DNA from 3 places in the Streptomyces sp. NPDC005820 genome. Region 2 is predicted to be linked to each of the others. Evidence: riboswitches for the same ligand, from Rfam matches in the RefSeq annotation. Region 2 holds a riboswitch; each other region holds the start of a gene.

Region 1 (3,264 bases), on a different contig from region 2:
GAGGCGGCCCGCAGCAGGTCCTCGGCGTTCAGCCCGAGACCCGGGGCCAGTACGGCGCCCTGCGCGTCCGAGACGCCGTACGCCAGCGCCTGGCCGCGGCCCAGCCGGCCGCGCTCATGGGGCAGGAAGCCGACCGGCTCGCGCCCCTCGTACACCGCGGCCACACGCGCGCGTGGCCGCACCCGGCCCACGGCGTCGGTGAACTCCGGTTCCATGAACGGGTTGCGCGGTGTGGTCGACATGGCGCGCAGGGCGCGCCACCGCTCCCGTTCCCCCTCGCCGAGATCCTCCGGACTCAGCACACGGATACGCCCACTGCTCAACTTGACCCCCCGATCAAGTCCCCCCTGGACACCTGGACGGTACCCCTACAGACCGGGCGTGCGGTAGGGAGCGCGGCAAGTTGCGGCAAGTTGGAGCCAACCGGTGCAGAGGCCTTCAAGCGGTCACTAACCGACGGTGTGGCGGAAAGCCGTTTCTCGGACCTGTGTCCACCAGCGATCGGCGAGTGATCGGTCAACAAAAGAAGGGGAGTTGACAGAAGGGGGCCGGACTCCGTCCTGGTCCGGTTCACGTCGAGTCCGGGGGGTGCGGGATCCGTATTCTCTGATCATGGCCGCACCCACCGCATATGCCGAGCGCACCGCGTACTCCCTCGTCGCCACCGACCTGGACGGAACGCTGCTGCGCGGCGACGACACGTTCTCCGACCGGTCGCTGGACGCGCTCGCGCGGGTGGCGGCGGCCGGCGCTCGCCATCTGGTGGTGACCGGCCGGCCCGCGCCCCGCGTACGACCGCTCCTGGACCGCCTGCACAGCAGGGGGCTCGCGGTGTGCGGACAGGGCGCGCAGCTGTACGACGCCGGCGGGGACCGTCTGCTGTGGTCGGTCACCCTGGACCGGGAGCTCGCGGAGACCGCGCTCGGCAAGATCGAGGCCGAGGTCGGGCAGGTGTACGCGGCCGTCGACCAGGACGGCGTCGACGGGCTCACGCTGATCGAGCCCGGCTATCTGATGCCGCACCCGACCCTGCCCGCCCTGCGCGTCGAACGCCGTGACGACCTGTGGTGCGAGCCGATCAGCAAGGTGCTGCTGCGCCATCCGACGCTCTCCGACGACGAACTGGCCTCGACGGCCCGCGCGGTGGTCGGCTCGCTCGCCACCGTCACCATGTCCGGGCCGGGCACGGTGGAGCTCCAGCCGTGCGGGATCACCAAGGCGACGGGACTGGCCCTGGCCGCCGAGCACCTGGGCCTCAGGCCCGAGGACACCATCGCCTTCGGGGACATGCCCAACGACATCCCGATGTTCGACTGGGCCGCCCGCGGGGTGGCGATGGCCAACGCCCATCCGGAGCTCAAGGCGGTGGCCGACGAGGTGACGACGTCGAACGAGGACGACGGCGTGGCCGTCGTCCTCGAACGTCTCTATCCGTAGCCGCGGGCCGGCTCAGTACGCGCCGAACCCGGTGCGGGCCGGCTCAGTACGCGCCGAACACGTTGTCGATCGAGCCGTACCGCGCGGCCGCGTAGTTGCAGGACGCGGTGATGTTCGCGACCGGGTCGTACGAGTCCCAGGACGTGCCGGAGACGTGGTACGCGTTGAAGGTCGGGTCGATGATCTGCAGCAGCCCCTTGGACGGGGTGCCGGCGGCCGCGTTGGAGTCCCAGAGGTTGATCGCGTACGGGTTGCCCGACGACTCCCGGATCACGTTGCGGTAGATGCCGTTGTAGGTGCCGGGGATCCCGTGCTGCGCCATGACCTGGAGCGAGGCGCGGATCCAGCCGTCGAGGTTGTTGGCGTAGCCGAGGCTGGAGGCGGTGGCCACGGTCGGGGTGGCCGCGGAGGCGGTGGTCGCGCCGAGGATCGGCAGGGCGAGCACGGTGACGCCGGTGGCGGCGACGGCGAGCGTGCGGGCGAGGCGGCGGGAGCCGCGGGCACGGCGGGGCTGAGCAGGCATGGCGAAGTTCCTCTCCGTCGCCTGCGAGGTGAGCTGTCGGGTTCGGGCGGGAGCTGCCCGGCCGTGCCCTCACGGACACGGCTTCACCCCGAGCCGTACCGGTCTGTCCGGGGCATGCCCAAAGGCACGGCCCGGCTCGACCGGTACGGCGACTTACCTGGTTCCCCCGCTCCTGCCGTGGTGTTCTCGGTGGGTGTCCGGGCGGCGGCAGGATTAGGCGTCCGCCCGACAGGCCGGGAACGTATGCGAGAGCACATGTCCGGAACAAGTGGCAGATTCACGATCAACCCTTTTGACCATGGTCTGTGGCCTATGAGGCACTTGATCCTTTGTGGTTGCAAACCGTCAACTCGGTTGAGTGGGTGCGGGATCGGGGGTGCGGCCCGCGGGGGTCTGTCCGCCAGGGGAGTGAGACAACTCACCGGCGTCCACAAGAGGGGCGAATCGGGCAATAAACCCAGATGGCGGCTTAAGGGGTGCCCCTTCTCATAGGGCCTGTCCGGGCTGTAACCGTGGGGGCTCGCGGTGATCGAAACCTGACCGGATACGCTGACTTGAGTGAGCGCAGAGACCTATCGACAAACCGCGTAGCCGCCGATAGACACCAGCAGACAGGAGACTCCTCGTGACCGTCGTCGAGCCGTTTGGGCTGAGCGTGCGGGACCAGGCTCTGGAAGCCGATGTCCAGGCCGGATTGGCGGCTGTCGAGGAAGGCTTGCTCGAGGCCACCAAGAGTGAGGTCCCGTTCATCACGGAGGCGGCCCAGCATCTGCTGCGGGCCGGTGGGAAGCGGTTCCGGCCGCTGCTCGTGATGCTCGCCGCGCGCTTCGGCGACCCGTACGCGCCGGGGGTCGTCCCCTCCGCCGTCGTCGTCGAGCTCACCCATCTGGCGACCCTGTACCACGACGACGTGATGGACGAGGCCGCGGTGCGGCGCGGGGTGCCCAGCGCGAACGCCCGCTGGGGCAACTCGCTCGCCGTCCTCACCGGCGACTTCCTCTTCGCGCGCGCCTCGCACATCCTGGCCGACCTCGGCCCGGAGGCGGTGCGGGTGCAGGCGGAGGCGTTCGAGCGGCTGGTCACCGGCCAGATCCTGGAGACCGCGGGACCGGTCGACGGCCGGGACCCGGTCGACCACTACCTCGACGTCCTCGGCGGCAAGACCGGCTCCCTGGTGGCGGTGTCCTGCCGGTTCGGCGCGATGATGTCGGGCGCCGACGAGACGGTGGTGGACGTGCTCACCCAGTACGGGGAGCGGCTCGGGGTCGCGTTCCAGCTCGCCGACGACGTCCTGGACATCGCCT
Region 2 (3,264 bases):
TCGATGCCGCGGGCGAGGCGCTCGGGGTTGGTGACGAACAGGTCGTCGCCGACGAGCTGCACCTTGTCGCCGAGGCGGTCGGTGATGACCTTCCAGCCGGCCCAGTCGTCCTCGAACAGCGGGTCCTCGATGGAGACGAGCGGGTAGGCCGCGACGAGCTCCTCGTAGTACTCCGTCATCTCGGCGGCGGAGCGCTCCTTGCCCTCGAAGAGGTACTTTCCGTCCTTGTAGAACTCGGAGGCGGCGACGTCGAGCGCGAGGGCGATCTGCTCGCCCGGGAGGTAACCGGCTTCCTTGATCGCCTCGAGGATGAGGTCGAGGGCGGCGCGGTTGGAGTCGAGGTTGGGGGCGAAGCCACCCTCGTCGCCGAGGCCGGTCGACAGGCCCTTGGTCTTCAGGACCTTCTTGAGGGTGTGGTAGACCTCGGTGCCCCAGCGCAGGGCCTCGGAGAAGGACTCCGCGCCGATCGGGGCGATCATGAACTCCTGGATGTCCACGTTGGAGTCGGCGTGCGAGCCGCCGTTCAGGATGTTCATCATCGGCACCGGCAGCAGGTGCGCGTTGGGGCCGCCCAGGTAGCGGAAGAGCGGCAGGTCGCTGGCCTCGGACGCGGCGTGGGCGACGGCGAGGGAGACGCCGAGGATGGCGTTGGCGCCGAGGGAGCCCTTGTTGTCGGTGGCGTCCAGGTCGAACATGGCCTGGTCGATCAGGCGCTGCTCGGTGGCGTCGTAGCCGACGAGCTCCGGGCCGATCTGCTCGATGACGGCGAGGACGGCCTTCTCGACACCCTTGCCGTGGTAGCGGTTGGGGTCGCCGTCGCGGAGCTCGATGGCCTCGAAGGCACCGGTGGAGGCGCCGGACGGAACGGCGGCACGACCCGTGCTGCCGTCGTCGAGGCCGACCTCGACCTCGACCGTGGGGTTGCCTCGGGAGTCCAGGATTTCCCGGGCTACGACGACGTCGATGGACGGCACGAGCATCTCCTTCTTGGGATGTGACGCTGGTTGTGCGGGGCACAGGGGCCTTGTCGGCCTTTGCTGGGCCTTGCGCCTAGAGCCTATCCGCCCCGGGGCCGTCGGCAGCCGACCGACCGTCCCGTGGACAAACTGACCGTACACATTGTTCCCCATCGGAACAAAGAGCGGGTGGCGCAGAGACGAACACCTGGGCAAAGAAAACCCCGCTCCGGTGCGTACGGGGGAATGCGCACCGGAGCGGGGAGCCCGTGGGGACGGGGGGGGTGACCCTCACGAGGCTTTCAGTGTGCGGGGCCACCATGTGAGCGGCCTGTGGCCCCGCTGGGAAGCGGATGTCACTTCAGGTGCAGCTGCTGACCCGGGTAGATGAGGTCCGCGTCCTCGACGATGTCCTTGTTCAGCTGGAACAGCTTCTGCCAGCCGCCCTTGACCTTGTGCTTCTCGGCGATCGAGCTGAGGGAGTCGCCCTTGACGACCTTGTACTCGCCGTCGCCCTTCTTGACCTTCTTGCCGGTCGGGGTGGTGACCGTCTTGGAGGCGGCCGGGCGCTCGGTGGAGCGGGAGGCGGTCTGCTGCTCGGTGGAGCGGGTGGCGGTGGAGCCGCTGGAGCTGCTGGAGCTGCTGGAGCTCGACGAGGAGCCGGTGCCGGCGGAGCCGGCGCTGCCGCCGTACGGGGTGCTGGACAGGCCGGTGCCGCAGACCGGCCAGGCGCCCTTGCCCTGGCCCGCGAGGACCTTCTCGGCGATGGCGATCTGCTGTTCCTTGCCGGCCAGGTCGGCGCGCGCGGCGTAGGCGGTGCCGCCGTACGCGGCCCAGGTGGAGGCGGAGAACTGCAGGCCGCCGTAGTAGCCGTTGCCGGTGTTGATGGACCAGTTGCCGCCCGACTCGCACTGGGCGACGGCGTCCCACTCGGAGGCGGTGGCGGCCGAGGCGTTGCCGGCCGCCATCAGCGGGGCGGCGATGGCGACACCGGTGACGCCGGCGAGCGCGGCGACGCGGGTGGCTTTGGACGGACGACGGTGCTTGCCCTTGCCGGAAAACAGCATGGTTCATCCCCTCACCGACGCCTGCGAGGTGAGCTGTCGGGTTCGGGCCGGTTGAGTTGCCCGGCCACGCACCTCGTGGTGCGCGGCTTCACCCCGAGCCGGTTCCGGCGGTCAACCGCCGGGCCCGGCACTTACCTTGGGTCCCCCGCTCCTGCCTACGGCGCTTGACGCGACGACTGTTCCCGGGCTGCCGCTGGCAGGATTCGGCGTTGCGGCGGCCGGGGCCCGGATTGCCGAGCGGTCCTGACCGTAGACAGCCGATCCGGGGAATATCAAAGACGATCACGACTTCTGAGACTCATCCCACACTTTCACCAAACCGGACAATCAGCGCGAAGTGGGGCGTGAACTCCCGGCGCTTTCAGGGGCGTTCCACCCCTATTGGACACCCGTGTCGAGGGTCTGACCGGGCATGATGGCGCTCGGGTCGGCGCCGATGCGGTCCTTGTTCTCGGCGTAGAGTGCGCGCCATCCACCGTCGACACCAAGGGAGTCGGCGATGCTGATGAGCGAGTCACCCTCCTGGACGGTGTAGGTGGACGCGGCGTGCCGGCCGGAGGTGGCGGTCGAGGCGCCGCCCTCGGCGGTCTCGGTGGTCCCGGTGGTCCCGGTGGTCTCGTCGGCGGTGGCGCCGCGATGGCGGCCGGAGCCGAGGGAGCCGGTGTCGACCAGGCTCCAAGTCCCGGCATCCTGGACAGGATTGTCCGACTCGCCCGAGTCGTCCGCTTCCGGGATGGTCGTGGGCGAGCCGTCGGACCCCTCGGCGTCACCCTTCCCCTTGCCCGAAGTGTCGGACTTGCCGGACTCGTTCGCCTTGGAGGACGAAGCGGACGAAGGGGACTCGGAGGCCGAAGCGGACGGATCGGTCGAGGGAGTGGACGCATCCGCGCCGGAGTCGTCGCCCTTGCCGGAGCCACCCGAGCCGGACGACCCCTTGGACAGGTCGGACAATCCGGATGACACGGACGAGTCGGACTCGTCGCCCGCCACTCCGGTGTCCACATCCTCCGCCCCGCCGCTCAGCTTGCTGAGCCCGGAGGTCAGCCCGCAGGTGCCCCAGGCGCCGATGTCCTCCGCGGCGAGCAGCTTCTGGGCCACGGCTATCTGCTGGTTGCGGCTGGCCAGATCGGGGCGGGTGGCGTAGTCGAGGCCGCCGTACGTCTCCCAGTCCTCTTGGGAGAGGCTCAGGCCGCCGAACTCGCCGTTGCCCTCGTTGGCGCTCCAGGACCCGTCGGTCTCGC
Region 3 (3,264 bases), on a different contig from region 2:
AGGTAGCCGGCGACGTACGCGCGCCAGGCGCGTTGCTCCTCGGGGGTGAGCCAGCGGGTCGTCATGCGCCCAGTGTAGTTTTGTTTCAAACTTGAACCAAGACCTGCCCGCCGATCCGCGCGGACGTCACCCGTCCGCCGCCCCAGGGGAGCCGCGCCGATGCCGTACCCGTACGTCCTGCTGTCCGCCGCCGTCTCCCTCGACGGCTACCTGGACGACACCACCCCCGAGCGACTGCTGCTGTCCGGCCCCGCCGACTTCGACCGCGTCGACGAGGTACGGGCCTCGGTCGACGCGATCCTGATCGGCGCCGGCACGATCCGAGCCGACAACCCCCGGCTGCTGGTGAACTCCGCCGACCGCAGGCACGCGCGCGTGGCGGCCGGAAAACCGGAATACCCCCTCAAGGTCACCGTCAGCGGCTCCGGCGACCTCGACCCGGCCGCGCACTTCTGGCACACCGGCGGCGACAAGGTCGTCTACACGACGGAGAAGGGCGCTCGGCGGGCCCAAGCGCTCGGCATCGCCGCCGATCTCGTCCCGCTCGGCCCCGAGCTGGACTGGCGCCGCCTCCTGGAGCACCTCCACGACGAGCGCGGCGTACGCCGGCTCATGGTCGAGGGCGGCGGCACCATTCACACCCAGCTGCTCCAGCAGGGCCTCGCCGACGAGGTCCAGCTCGTCCTCGCCCCCCTCTTCGTCGGCGACCCGGACGCGCCCCGCCTCTTCGGGCCCGGCGCCTACCAGGGCGGACGGCTGCGGCTGACCGAGACCCGGCGGATCGAGGACGTCGTCCTCATGCGCTACGAGCCCACCGCCCCCGGCACCGGCCCGCTCCCCTCCGCCGCCGACCGCCACTGGCTGGCCCTCGCCTGCGAACTCGCCGCCGAGTGCCCGCCCTCCCGGACCGCCTTCAGCGTCGGCGCGGTCATCGTCGCCGCGGACGGCACGGAACTGGCGCGCGGCCACTCCCGCGAGGCCGGCGACCCGGTCGTCCACGCCGAGGAGGCCGCCCTCGCCAAACTCGACCCGGCCGACCCCCGCCTGGCCACGGCCACCGTCTACAGCAGCCTCGAACCCTGCGCCCGCCGCGCTTCCCGCCCGAAGCCCTGTGCCCGTCTCATCCTCGACGCGGGGGTGCGCCGGGTGGTCACCGCCTGGCAGGAGCCCGACACCTTCGTGACGGCCGCCGACGGAAACGGGCTGCTCGCGGCGGAGGGCGCCGTCGTCGTCGTACTCCCGGAGTACGCCGAGCGAGCGAAGGTGGCGAACCTGCACCTGACCGGGTGATAGAGTGGTTTCACCGACGCGGGGTGGAGCAGCTCGGTAGCTCGCTGGGCTCATAACCCAGAGGTCGCAGGTTCAAATCCTGTCCCCGCTACTGAAGGCCGAGGGCCGGAATCCACAAGGATTCCGGCCCTCGGTGCGTTCTCCGGAAAGCCTCGGGCCAGGGCTGTGCGTGTGCTGTGAATTCCGGCAACTCGCCCGTTTTTCACCGGTCATGGCCCGAAAGTCCAGGCCAAAAAAGGTTGTTGATCAAGCTGTAGAGCTTGGAAAGCTACGCCCGGGTCTATTAACGTTCGATAACGCAGCGCGGTCGTCCCAGCCGTCACAAGAGTCGGCTCCGTGCGCACGCGCCGAATCCCGTAAGGGAACCGGGGAACCACCACCTTGGGGTGAATCGCACGGAAGCCGCCGTGAACTCGCAGAGTCACGAACGGTTTACGCGCGTAGGAGACCTTCCCGCTCCGAACCCGTCAGCTAACCCGGTAGGCGACGGAAGGAAAGGAGTGCGCCCGCGTGGCGTCCAACCGCCCTGCTCCCGAAGCCCCCTTCGTGCCGAGCCAGCGTTCCTCTTCCGATTCCGACACCTTCGGCTACGGCAGCTATCGCAGCGACGAGGGCCCCTGGGAGGAGTGGAATCCCACCGAGGAGTCCCTCGCCCCGGCCCGCGGCAAGCACCGGGTCGCCAAGCAGCGCGGCGGCGGCGGGTTCGCCCGCAGCTCCACCGTCCTCGGCGTCGGCGTCATAGCCGCCTTCAGCGCCGGCGGGATGGCCAGCGCCAACACCGGCAAGCCGCCGGTCTCCATCTCCATGCCGGACCTGCCCTCCGTGGGCTCCTTCATCTCCGACGACGACTCCGGCCAGGACGCCGCGCCCGCCCTCGCCGGCTTCGGCTCCGAGGCCCCCGACGCCACCGACCAGAGCGGCGCCGCCGACGCCGGTGAGGCGCTGCGCGAGCGGATCATGGCGCAGGCCGAGTCGCAGCAGACCCAGGTCGCCGACCGCGCCCAGGCCGCCGCCGAGGCCGCCGCGGCCAAGGCGGAGGCGGCCGCCGTCGCCAAGGCCGAGAAGGCCGCCAAGGCCGAGGCCGCCGCCGCGAAGGAGAAGGCCGAGCAGGCCGCCAAGGAGAAGGCCGAGGCCACTCGCCTCGCCGAGCTCGCCAAGCAGTACACGCTGCCGACCTCCTCGTACACGCTCACCGCGACCTTCGGTCAGGCCGGCGCCTACTGGTCCTCCGGCTACCACACCGGCCTGGACTTCGCCGCCCCCACCGGCACCCTCATCAAGGCCGTCCACAGCGGCACCATCACCGAGGCGGGCTGGGCGGGCTCCTACGGCTACCGCACCATCCTCACCCTGGACGACGGCACCGAGCTGTGGTTCTGCCACCAGTCCTCGATCAACGTCAGCGCCGGCCAGAAGGTCTCCACCGGTGACGTGATCGGCCGCGTGGGCGCCACCGGCAACGTGACCGGCGCCCACCTCCACCTGGAGGTCCACCCGGACGGCGCCGCCAACGGCATCGACCCGATGGCCTGGCTGCAGAGCAAGGGGCTCAACCCCTAAGGGCGCCGGGGGTCCTTCCCGGAGCGGTCCTGTTCACACGTTCTTCGTCTTCTTCGGTACGGCGCACGGAATGGGCCGCTCCGAAACCGTTGTTGACGTAGGACATGACTTCTCTGCGCAAGCTCGGCTCCTCGGACCTCGAGGTCTTCCCCCTCGCCCTCGGCGGCAACGTCTTCGGCTGGACCGCCGACGAGGCGGCCTCCTTCGCCGTCCTGGACGCCTACGCCGCCGCGGGCGGCAACTTCGTCGACACCGCCGACTCCTACTCGGCCTGGGTCGACGGCAACAGCGGCGGCGAGTCCGAGACCATCCTCGGCAGGTGGGTGAACAAGCGCGGCAACCGCGACGACGTCGTCATCGCCACCAAGGTCAGCCAGCACCCCGACTTCCCGGGCCTGACCGCCGCCAACATCA

Evidence for each region. A riboswitch is a leader RNA that binds a small molecule or an ion and turns the genes downstream of it on or off. The one in region 2 is predicted to bind cyclic di-AMP.
Region 1: it holds a riboswitch for cyclic di-AMP, as region 2 does, so the genes downstream of both, ABZ464_RS06520 (transglycosylase SLT domain-containing protein) here and ABZ464_RS03020 (transglycosylase family protein) in region 2, are expected to answer to the same signal.
Region 3: it holds a riboswitch for cyclic di-AMP, as region 2 does, so the genes downstream of both, ABZ464_RS30060 (M23 family metallopeptidase) here and ABZ464_RS03020 (transglycosylase family protein) in region 2, are expected to answer to the same signal.

Annotation. Positions count from the first base shown of each region.
Region 1 covers NZ_JBEXXE010000004.1:147,798-151,061, reverse strand. The annotation lists gene ABZ464_RS06530 (GNAT family N-acetyltransferase) at 1-302, opposite strand, end outside; gene ABZ464_RS06525 (HAD family hydrolase) at 613-1,437, shown strand; gene ABZ464_RS06520 (transglycosylase SLT domain-containing protein) at 1,481-1,960, opposite strand; cyclic di-AMP (ydaO/yuaA leader) riboswitch at 1,964-2,153, opposite strand; gene ABZ464_RS06515 (polyprenyl synthetase family protein) at 2,586-3,264, shown strand, end outside.
Region 2 covers NZ_JBEXXE010000002.1:152,257-155,520, forward strand. The annotation lists gene eno (phosphopyruvate hydratase) at 1-980, opposite strand, end outside; gene ABZ464_RS03020 (transglycosylase family protein) at 1,313-2,023, opposite strand; cyclic di-AMP (ydaO/yuaA leader) riboswitch at 2,027-2,196, opposite strand; gene ABZ464_RS03025 (transglycosylase family protein) at 2,402-3,264, opposite strand, start outside.
Region 3 covers NZ_JBEXXE010000026.1:134,528-137,791, forward strand. The annotation lists gene ABZ464_RS30045 (MarR family transcriptional regulator) at 1-65, opposite strand, end outside; gene ABZ464_RS30050 (dihydrofolate reductase family protein) at 160-1,290, shown strand; tRNA gene ABZ464_RS30055 (tRNA-Met) at 1,308-1,381, shown strand; cyclic di-AMP (ydaO/yuaA leader) riboswitch at 1,626-1,793, shown strand; gene ABZ464_RS30060 (M23 family metallopeptidase) at 1,801-2,850, shown strand; gene ABZ464_RS30065 (aldo/keto reductase) at 2,955-3,264, shown strand, end outside.